DNA from 3 places in the Rhodopseudomonas parapalustris genome. Region 2 is predicted to be linked to each of the others. Evidence: riboswitches for the same ligand, from Rfam matches in the RefSeq annotation. Region 2 holds a riboswitch; each other region holds the start of a gene.
The links. A riboswitch is a leader RNA that binds a small molecule or an ion and turns the genes downstream of it on or off. The one in region 2 is predicted to bind cobalamin.

Region 1 (3,475 bases), on a different contig from region 2:
GCAGCGCATGCTGGGTCTCGGTGCTGTCCAGCGGCAGCGCCTGCGCTCCGCCGAAATAGCCGGGCGCCAGCGGATTGAGCCGGTCGGTGGCTTCGACCTTCACGCTCTGCACCCGGCCGCCATAGGAGAAGTCGGTGCTCGGCAGGACGGCGATGGTCTGCTGCCAATAGCCGGCGAGGGTCTTCTGCGACAGGTTGTAGACGTGAACCGGCGGCGTGCCGCGATATTGGCCGCGGTCGGAATCATAGGTCGCGTCGTAATAGTCGAGGCCGGTGAGGATCTTCGACGGCAGGCCGAAGAACGCGTTCTTGATGCTCAGCCGCGGCGTGATCGACCAGGTCTGCAGATGTGCGTCGAACGAGCTGGCGCGGGAACTCAACAGCGGCAAGCTGCCGAAATAGCCGGCCTGCTGACGCTTGTCGCGCAGGCCGCCGTCGACGATCAGTTCGGCGCCGTCCCACAGCGATTTGGTGAAGCCGGCGGTGATGTTGGTGCCCTGCTTGTCGGCGTAGTCGAACGGCGTGTTGGTGCCGCGGCGGTCGGTCTGGAGCTCGTTGAGGCCGATCGACGGATCGACAGTCCGCGAGCCCGGCAGGCCGAGGCGTTGATTGTCGCCCGAGATGTTGACGAACGCGCTGAAGTCGCTCGTCGTGTAACGCAGTTCACCCAGCGCATTGTTCTGTTCGAGCGCGTTGTTGGTGCGGTAACCGTCGGTACGGACGTGATTTGCGAAGGCCGATGTCGACCATGGGCCAGAATTGAAAGCTGCCGACACCGCAGCGAGGCGCTGATTGAACGAGCCGACGCCGCCTTCGGCGCGGAACGTTGCGGGTGGGCCGCCGGCACCGGTCTTGGTGACGATGTTGATGACGCCGCCGACAGCATTGTCGCCGTACAGCACCGCGCCGCTGCCGCCGCGAGTGATCTCGATGCGCTCGATCGATTGCAGCGGGAGGCTCGACAAGTCGATGCCCTGCAGATCGAGGTCGTTGAGACGGCGGCCGTTGATCAGGAACAACGTATTTGAGGTCGCGGTGGCGCCAAAGCCTCGCAGATCGACCGAGGAGCCGGTGCCGTTGACGCCACCGTACAGCGACGTGCTCTGCACACCGGGCGTCTGCGCGATGATGTCCTGCACGGTTTGGGCCGGTGAACGCGCGATGTCCTCGGCTGTGATCACCGTGCTCGACGTTCCGACGATGGCGTTGGAGGTGCGGGTCGAGGTGGCGCTGACGACGATCTCCGGCAGGACGTCCTGCGCGGCGGCGGGCGTTGCCAGCGAGAGCGCGGGCACCAGAATGGTCGAAGCGAGAAGGGCGCGCGAAAGGGCGGAGCAAGGCCGCGGCGCGGCGGAGCGGGAGTGCATAAGGTCAAACCTCGGCTGACGTCTGTGGCACGTCACAGCGAACGAGGTCTCACCGAGCTTAACGGAAGCGGTGAAGACAATGCCTGCAATTCCCGGCCGGCAACTTCGCGTGTGACCACGAGTGACGGCAGGTCTCCTGGCTCGCGGTTGATCTTCCGTCGCCTTCCCAGGACCGAGGTTCCCAGTGGCATCCGACGAAAGACGATCCGCTTACAGTTGCGGGAACAGCTACGGCCTGGAACGCAGAAATGGCAGCGCTCGCACCGTATTCCCTTTTCATCCCTCTCGGGAACCGTCGACGCCATCTAGAAGTTGCGGGATTCGCGAGTCAATTCGTCGAAGGCGACGACGGGTGCAATCGTGGTCGGATTGTGACCGGCTGTGACTTGCGTGTAACAGCCGCGCCTGTACACCTCGCACGATAGTTGGAGCGGCAGGCGGGCGATGGCGGAATTCGTGGTGGAGTTCGGCAAGGATGGACGGCGCGTCGAGCCCGACGGCCGGCTCGATGCCGCTGCATTTCATCGCAACGATGCGCCAATCCGCGCCGCGCTGGCGCGGTTGCTCGCCGGCCGGCAGGGTGACGTGCTCGAAGCTGGCAGCGGCACCGGCCAACACATCGCAGCGCTGGCGCGCGAACATCCCTCGATCGTGTGGTGGCCGAGCGACGTCAACGACCAGCACCTCAAGAGCATCGCCGCCTGGCGCGCCCATGCGGCGTTGCCGAACTTGCGCCCGCCCCAGCGAATCGACCTTGCCGATCCCGCCTGGTCGGTCGTGCCAGGCGAAGCGGCTGCGCCCGGGCCGCTGCTGGCGCTGTTCTGCGCCAATGTTCTGCACATCGCGCCATGGCGCGTCGCCGAAGGACTGCTGGCGGGGGCTGGCAGGCTGCTGCGCCAGGACGGCATGCTGGTGCTGTACGGACCGTACAAGCGGGGCGGCGATCACACCGCGCTCAGCAATGCGGTGTTCGACACCAGCCTGCGCGACGCCAATCCCGAGTGGGGCGTGCGCGACGTTGCGGATGTGGAACGGCTCGGTGCCAGCGCCGGCCTGGCGCTGAGCGAGATCGTCGAGATGCCGGCCAACAATCTGATCCTGGTGTTTGTCCGAGCAAAACCCGCGTAGGCCCATGCACGACCGCCGATGGTGCGGCGGGTTGATCGCGCTCCGCCCGGCCCTATGATGCGCGCGCAATCGCCGGCCGGCGTCGGCCGGTGCGAGGAGATTCCCTGCCGATGGTCGATGCGACGGCCAACGACATCGTCGAAGACGATGCCCGTGCCCGCTCCAACGTGGTGCGGCTGGTCGCGGCGCAGGCGCTGACCGGCGCCAACGCCGCGGTGATCTTCGCGACCGGTTCGATCATCGGCGCCCAGCTCGCGCCGGAAATGTCGCTCGCGACCGTGCCGCTGTCGATGTATGTGCTCGGCCTTGCTGCCGGCACACTGCCCACGGGTTGGATCGCGCGGGTTTACGGTCGCCGCGTCGCGTTCATGATCGGCACCGGCTGCGGCACGCTCACCGGCGTGCTCGGCGCAGTCGCCATCCTGTACGGCTCGTTCCTGCTGTTCTGTGCCGCGACCTTCATCGGCGGGCTGTACGCTGCGGTGTCGCAATCCTATCGGTTCGCCGCCGCCGACGGTGCCAGTGCAGCCTATCGCCCGAAGGCGATGTCGTGGGTGATGGCCGGTGGCGTGTTCGCCGGCGTGCTCGGTCCGCAGCTCGTGCAGTGGACCATGGACGTCTGGCAGCCCTATTTGTTCGCGTTCTCCTACGTGGTGCAGGCGGCGATTGCGCTGATCGCGATGGCGGTGCTGTGGGGCGTCGATGCGCCGAGGCCGAAGCCGGCGGAGCGTACCGGCGGCCGGCCGCTGCTGGAGATCGTGCGGCAGCCGCGCTTCATCGCCGCGGCGCTGTGCGGCGCCATCGCCTATCCGATGATGAATCTGGTGATGACCTCGGCGCCGCTGGCGATGCAGATGTGCGGGCTCAGCGTCGGCGATTCCAATTTCGGCCTGCAATGGCACATCGTGGCGATGTACGCCCCGAGCTTCGTCACCGGTTCGCTGATTGCCAAGTTCGGCGCGCCGCGTGTGGTCGCCGCCG
Region 2 (3,475 bases):
GGATCGGGAAATCGAGTTGCTCGTCGGTCGCGTCGAGCGCGGCGAACAGGTCGAACACCTCGTTGACCACTTCGGTGACGCGGGCGTCGGAGCGGTCGACCTTGTTGATCGCGACGATCGGCTTGAGGCCGAGCTTGAGCGCCTTGCCGACCACGAACTTGGTCTGCGGCATCGGGCCTTCGGCGGCGTCGACCAGCACGATCACGCCGTCGACCATCGACAGGATGCGCTCGACCTCACCGCCGAAGTCGGCGTGTCCGGGCGTGTCGACGATGTTGATATGGGTGTCGCCCCAAACCACCGAAGTACACTTCGCCAGAATGGTGATGCCACGCTCGCGTTCAAGATCGTTGGAGTCCATCGCCCGTTCGACCTGGCGCTGGTTGTCGCGATAGGTGCCGGACTGCTGCAGCAGCTTGTCGACAAGAGTGGTCTTGCCGTGGTCGACGTGGGCGATAATGGCGATGTTACGAAGCTTCATGGCTCTCTGTCGGTCCTGCGGGCGTTGCCTGATCAGCGCGATCACAGGCACACCGCGCGAATCGCCGAAGGACGCACCGCAGCCAGCCTGTGTCTGAAACGCGCCGGACAATCGCAATCTGCAATCGCAAAAAACAGGCCCGGCCAAACGAGACCGGGCGCCAGCACGCGTTGCGACGCAATATACGCAGAATTCGCGAAATAACAATGACGGTTGGCGCTGCACAGATGCCCGAATCTCGGGCGCGCGGGTGCGGGGTCTTGAGGCGCTTTCGGGAAAGACTCGCAAATAGGCTTGACGAAATGATGTAATGTTATAACGTTACATGGATCGTCGCCGACACGGATGGGCTCGACGCGCAGGTGCTAGCCATTGGACTGGTTGGATTTTCTCCTCCCGGTTCATTGACAGCGTTGCCGTCAGTCCAATACCGTGAATAGCGACGGTTCCCGAAAGGGATCAATAGGGAACGCGGTGCGGGCCATCCGGCTCTATTCCGCGGCTGCCCCCGCAACTGTAAGCGGCGAGCCATTCACCACACGCCACTGGGCCTTGGTCCTGGGAAGGCGGTGAAAGGCAACGACCCGCGAGCCAGGAGACCTGCCGTCAGTCGTGGTCACACGCGAACACATTGGGCGGGGTGTCCTGGTGCGTGTCGAACCGTAGCCCGCAAGAAGGCTGCGGCAGACCTGTTTCGCGGTGACGTGCCACGTTAGCCGCGAGCCAAAAAATGACTCCCGCCGTTCTGCCTTTCGGGCGCAATCGTCGCCTGCTGTCCTCTGTCGCCCTCGTTCCCCTGCTCTGGCCGGTGGACGGCCTAGCCCAAACCGCCTCGGCGAATCCGCGCGGTCTCGATCCGATCGTGGTCGAGGGCCAGACCGTGCGTCCGGCCAAGCCGCGAGCGACCGCCCAGGCCGGATCGTCGCGCCAGCGCCGCGCCGCCTCGCGTCCTGCCGCCACGCCCGCTCCGGCGCCGACCGAAGCCGCCGCAACCCGTGCGGCCACTGCCCCCACCTTCAATCTCGGCACGCCGTCGTCGACCGGCAGCCGACTCGGCCTGACGCCGCTCCAGACACCGGCCAGCGTCGAAGTGATTCGCTCCGAGACCATCGCCGAGCGCGGCCAGCACAACGTCATCGACGCGGTGACGCAGAACGCCACCGGCTTCACCGCCAGCCCGGCGCCGGGCAATGGCGGCCTGTCCTTCGCCACCCGCGGCTTCACCGGCAACGGCACGGTGATGTCGCTGTACGACGGCACCCGGATGTATGTCGGCTCGGGCACGATGACGTTCCCGTTCGATACCTGGACGGCGCAGCGCATCGAAGTGCTGCGCGGCCCGGCTTCGGTGATGTACGGCGAAGGCGCGATCGGCGGCGCCATCAACGTGATCTCCAAGAAGCCGCTCGACGTGCAACGCAACGAGGCCGAGATCTCGCTGGATACCAACCTGCTGCGGCGTCTCGCCGTCGACTCGGGCGGCCCGATCAATTCGAACGTGACCTATCGGCTGGCGGCGATCGGCAACATGTCCGACGGCTGGGTCGATCGCGATACGATGTCGAACGTCGCCGTCTCGGGCTCGGTGCGGGTGCAGGCGGCCGACAATCTCGCCTTCACGCTGAGCGAGGACTACGCCGACCGCAGCCCGTCGCGCTATTTCGGCACTCCGCTGGTGAACGGCCGGATCGACGAATCGCTGCGGTTCAAGAACTACAATGTCGGCGACTCCAGCATCCGCTATCGCGACAACTGGACTCAGTTCAAGACCGAGTGGGACGTCGCCGAAGGCGTTTCGGTCAAGAACGTCACCTATTATCTCAGCAGCCACCGGCACTGGAAGGACGTCGAGAGCTACGCCTTCAGCCCGACCACCGGGAACATCAACCGCAGCTCCTATATCGAGATCTTTCACGACCAGGAGCAGGTCGGCAATCGCTTCGACACCACCTTCAAAGGCCATCTGTTCGGCCTCGCCAACCAGTTCGTCGCCGGCTTCGACGTCAACCGCATCGCCTTCACGCACACCAACAACTCGCCCTACGCCGGCAGCTCGTCGGTCAATCCCTACAATTTCGATCCGGGCAACTTCCAGTGGGTCAGCTCGACCCGGCCGAGCTTCCACACCAAGACGACGCAATACGGCCTGTTCGCCGAAAATCGCCTCAGCCTGACCGATCAGCTCTCGGTGATCGGCGGCGTCCGCTCGGATCATCCGACGGTCGAGCGCACAGATTTCCTGACGCCGTCGAACAGCTTCGAGAAGACCTATTCGGCGCCGAGCTGGCGGGTCGGCGTGGTGTACAATCCGATTCCGGATCTGTCGCTGTACGGTCAGTATGCGACGGCGGTCGATCCGGTCACCAACCTGATCACCATGACGGGCGTGAACCGCGACTTCGCGCTGTCGACCGGCAAGCAGGTCGAGGTCGGCATCAAGCAACAGCTCGCCGGCGGCCGTGCCGAGTGGACACTTGCGGCGTATCAGATCGTCAAGAACAACCTGCTGGCGCGCGATCCGCAGAACCCCGCCAACACCAACCCGCTGCAGATCGGCCAGCAATCCTCGCGCGGCATCGAAGCCTCGGCCGGCCTCAAGGTCACCGACACGCTGCGGCTCGATGCCAACGTCGCCTGGCTGCGGGCCAAATACGACGACTTCACCCAGGTGGTCGGCGGCCGTGCGGTGGACTACGCGGGCAACGTCCCGGCCAATGTGCCGCAAGTGGTCAGCAACATCTGGGCGACCTGGGCGTTTGCGCCGAGCTGGTCGGCCAATGCCGGCATCCAGCTCGTCGGCGACACATGGGCCGACAACGCCAACACCTTGGTGCGGCCGGCCTATAGCGTGGTCAATGCCGGTCTGATGTGGAAGCCGGACAGCCGGCAGACCTTCGCGCTGCGGGTCTACAATCTGTTCGACACCGTCTATGCGACCTCCGGCGGCACGTCGCAGTGGATCCTCGGCATGCCGCGCACCGCAGAACTCTCCTA
Region 3 (3,475 bases), on a different contig from region 2:
TTCGAAACGACAGTCGGCGAAGGATTTCCATTTCTCGCGTGGTGGAGGAACGTGTCCGCTATGGAACGTCTACGAGGCGTTCTCGCAACCGGACCGGATTCTCACGCAGCTGGCGCGAATGCCCGACCACCGGACCTATCTGTGGGTGGCGCGCACGGTGTCGCACGATCAGGCAGGTTATCACGCCCCCCGGAAGACTTTTGCCGTCGCGCTGGGATGCGATCTGCAGCATGCCGGGCGCCTCGTTTATTCCGACGGGCTCGATCTCACCAACCCGGCAGCGGCCACGCCCATCGGCGCGGGTTGTCGGATCTGCGAACGGCAGGCCTGCCCGCAACGCGCTTTCCCTCCGGTCGGCCGCCCACTCCACGTCGATGAAAATCGCAACTCGTTCTCACCCTATTCGACGAATTGACCTGATCCGGGGGAGACGAAACAGTGCGTATCGGAAACGCCACGGTGGAGCATGACGTCGGACAAGCAGGGTGATTGCAAGCGGTATGTGTGGTTCAGTCCATGTGATGATCGTATCGCGCTGCGGTTTGAACCGACATTCGATATCTCGCTCGGATCAGAGCGCCGTGCGAAGGGGGCCGTTCGCCGGGTGTTGAGGCTTTTGCGCAGACTGCGTCTCCAGGCCTGCATCGACGGCAATGGAGTCGACGCGACGATCCGACAGCCTTCGGTCGATATGTCCAAACTACTCGCAGCCGTCGACGCCGAGATCGTCGCCTTTCAAGCTGAACGCATTCACCCAAAGGAGTTGGACGAGATTCTCACGATCACCCCTCACGAGCGACGCCGCTGGACGAAGGACGGAAGACTGCCGACGTCCGGCCATACCTCCTTCCGGAGCGGCAAGAAGTCGGTGTTTCTGGTGCTGTATCCGCCCGCCCCGATCACGGCGCTCGCGCACCGTCCGGACCAGATTGAGGCTTGGCGCCGAGCCGATGCTGCCACATCCGCGCCCGCGAGCAGCAGCAATGACACATCGACAGCTTGACAAGAGCAGCGCCCAGAGCACTACATATTGTATTCGCGGTCTCTCGAATCGTTTGATCGAGGGCTAAGAGGGAATTCGGTGCGGCGTTACCGCCTAAGCCGGAGCTGCCCCCGCAACTGTCAGCGGCGAGCCGACGTCATCAGGCCACTGGGAGCAATCCCGGGAAGGCGGACTGAGGCAATGACCCGCAAGCCAGGAGACCTGCCGCGAACAACCAAACGTCCCTGGGCGGGGTGTCCCGGTGGGTCGCTTGCTTCCGTGCGTACGGCGCTCCGTACGACTCTTGCACGCGCCTGCCTGAACCCCGGCCCGCAATTCGACCCGCGGTGTGCCGATGCCTGTTTCCGACCAGACCAACCTTCCTCAAGCGATCATCAAGCGGAGCGGCGCTGAAGCGGCGTTCGACAGTGCCAAGATCCGATCCGCGATCGCGCGCGCCGGACAGGCCACGGAGGAGTTCGGCGAACTCGAAGCTGGGCTTCTTACCAGTCAGTCGGTCAAGGTCATTGCGCACCGGTTCGCCAGCGCCGTGCCGCAGATCGAGCAGATTCAGGACATCGTCGAGCAGGTGCTGATCTCGGCGAACCACCTGACCACCGCGCGGGCGTATATCGTCTATCGTGAGAAGCGCTCCCAGGCGCGCAACGACCGCAAGGTCGCCGTCGATGCGATCGCGTCGATCAACGAATATCTCGACCGCACCGACTGGCGGGTCAACGCCAATGCCAACCAGGGCTATTCACTCGGCGGCCTGATCCTCAATCTGTCCGGCAAGGTGGTCGCCAACTACTGGCTATCGCACGTCTATCCGCCGGAAGTCGGCCGCGCCCATCGCGACGGCGACCTGCATATTCACGACCTCGACATGCTGTCCGGCTACTGCGCCGGCTGGTCGCTGCGCATGTTGCTCACCGAGGGCTTGAACGGCGTGCCCGGCAAGGTCGAGGCCAGCCCGCCGAAGCATCTGTCGAGCGCGATCGGACAGATCGTCAATTTTCTCGGCACGCTGCAGAACGAATGGGCCGGCGCCCAAGCGTTCAGCTCGTTCGACACCTACCTCGCGCCGTTCCTGCGCAAGGACGGGCTGAGCTACGCCGACGTGCTGCAGGGCATCCAGGAACTGGTCTACAACCTCAACGTCCCGTCGCGCTGGGGCACGCAGACGCCGTTCACCAACCTCACCTTCGACTGGACCTGCCCGGAAGATCTGCGCGACGAGGTGCCGGTATTCGAAGCGTTATCTCGGCACGCTGCGCAACCATTTCTCCACCGTCGGCATCAACGGCGTCAACGAAATGATCCGCAACTTCACCGCGGACTGCGAGACCATCGCGACGCCGTGGGGGCACGGCTTCGCCGTCCGTGTCCTCGACCATGTGCGCGCCAGGATCGTCGCGTTCCAGGAGCAGACCGGTAATCTGTACAATCTCGAGGCCACGCCGGCGGAAGGCACGACCTATCGGTTCGCCAAGGAGGACCGCAAGCGCTTCCCCGGAATCCTGCAGGCCGGCACCGAGGACAATCCGTACTACACCAACTCAAGTCAGCTTCCGGTCGGCTTCACCGACGATCCGTTCGAGGCGCTGGAACGCCAGGACGATCTGCAGCGCAAATACACCGGCGGGACAGTACTGCATCTCTACATGGGATCGAAGCTGTCGTCCGGCGAGGCCTGCAAGAAGCTGGTGCGACGCGCGCTGGAGAACTTCCGGCTGCCTTACGTCACGGTGACACCGACCTTCTCGATCTGCCCAACCCATGGCTACATCGAAGGCGAACACGCCTTCTGCCCGAAATGCGACGCCGAACGCCTCGCGGCCAAGCGGCTCGCCGCCACCCACTGAACAGAAGGAGACGATTGATGAACGCCCACGTGACCATCCCCACTGACGCGATGGACACCATCGAACTGACCGATGCCGAGCGCCAACCCTGCGAGATCTGGACCCGGGTGATGGGCTATCACCGTCCCGTCGCCTCGTTCAACCGCGGCAAGATCGGCGAATTCAATGACCGCAAGTACTTCACCGAAGCCCGCGCCAAGCACGGTTGAGCTGCGGATCGGCGGTCTCGTCCGGCTGTCGACCTGCGACTGGCCGGGCGAGCTGGTCGCGACCGTGTTCTGCCAAGGCTGTCCCTGGCAGTGCGGCTACTGCCACAACCCGCATCTGCTGCCGGCCCGCGGGCCGGATCAGCTGGCGTGGCAGGACGTGTTCGCATTCCTGGAGACAAGGCGCGGGCTGCTCGACGGAGTGGTGTTCTCCGGCGGCGAGCCGACGCTGCAGTCGGATCTTCCGCTGGCGATCGCGGCAGTGCGTTCGCTCGGCTTTCGCATCGGACTGCACACTGCGGGGCCTTATCCTGAACGCCTCGCACGCGTCCTGCCGCTGCTCGACTGGATCGGCTTCGACGTCAAAGCGCCGTTCGCCGAGTACGATCGGATCACCGGCGTCGCCGGCAGCGGCGACGGCG

Region 1: another riboswitch for cobalamin. It lies ahead of M9H71_RS11340 (TonB-dependent receptor); the one in region 2 lies ahead of M9H71_RS22195 (TonB-dependent receptor).
Region 3: another riboswitch for cobalamin. It lies ahead of nrdD (anaerobic ribonucleoside-triphosphate reductase); the one in region 2 lies ahead of M9H71_RS22195 (TonB-dependent receptor).

The regions. Positions count from the first base shown of each region.
Region 1 is NZ_JAMKBZ010000010.1:101,467-104,941, forward strand. Features, by position in the region: gene M9H71_RS11340 (TonB-dependent receptor) at 1-1,366, opposite strand, end outside; cobalamin riboswitch at 1,476-1,678, opposite strand; gene M9H71_RS11345 (DUF938 domain-containing protein) at 1,811-2,494, shown strand; gene M9H71_RS11350 (MFS transporter) at 2,605-3,475, shown strand, end outside.
Region 2 is NZ_JAMKBZ010000035.1:26,912-30,386, reverse strand. Features, by position in the region: gene typA (translational GTPase TypA) at 1-481, opposite strand, end outside; cobalamin riboswitch at 908-1,103, shown strand; gene M9H71_RS22195 (TonB-dependent receptor) at 1,212-3,475, shown strand, end outside.
Region 3 is NZ_JAMKBZ010000011.1:135,368-138,842, reverse strand. Features, by position in the region: gene M9H71_RS12220 (short-chain fatty acyl-CoA regulator family protein) at 1-415, shown strand, start outside; gene M9H71_RS12215 (hypothetical protein) at 467-1,003, shown strand; cobalamin riboswitch at 1,023-1,226, shown strand; partial or broken gene nrdD (anaerobic ribonucleoside-triphosphate reductase) at 1,338-2,165, shown strand; gene nrdD (anaerobic ribonucleoside-triphosphate reductase) at 2,299-2,847, shown strand; gene nrdD (anaerobic ribonucleoside-triphosphate reductase) at 2,865-3,056, shown strand; gene M9H71_RS12195 (anaerobic ribonucleoside-triphosphate reductase activating protein) at 3,013-3,475, shown strand, end outside.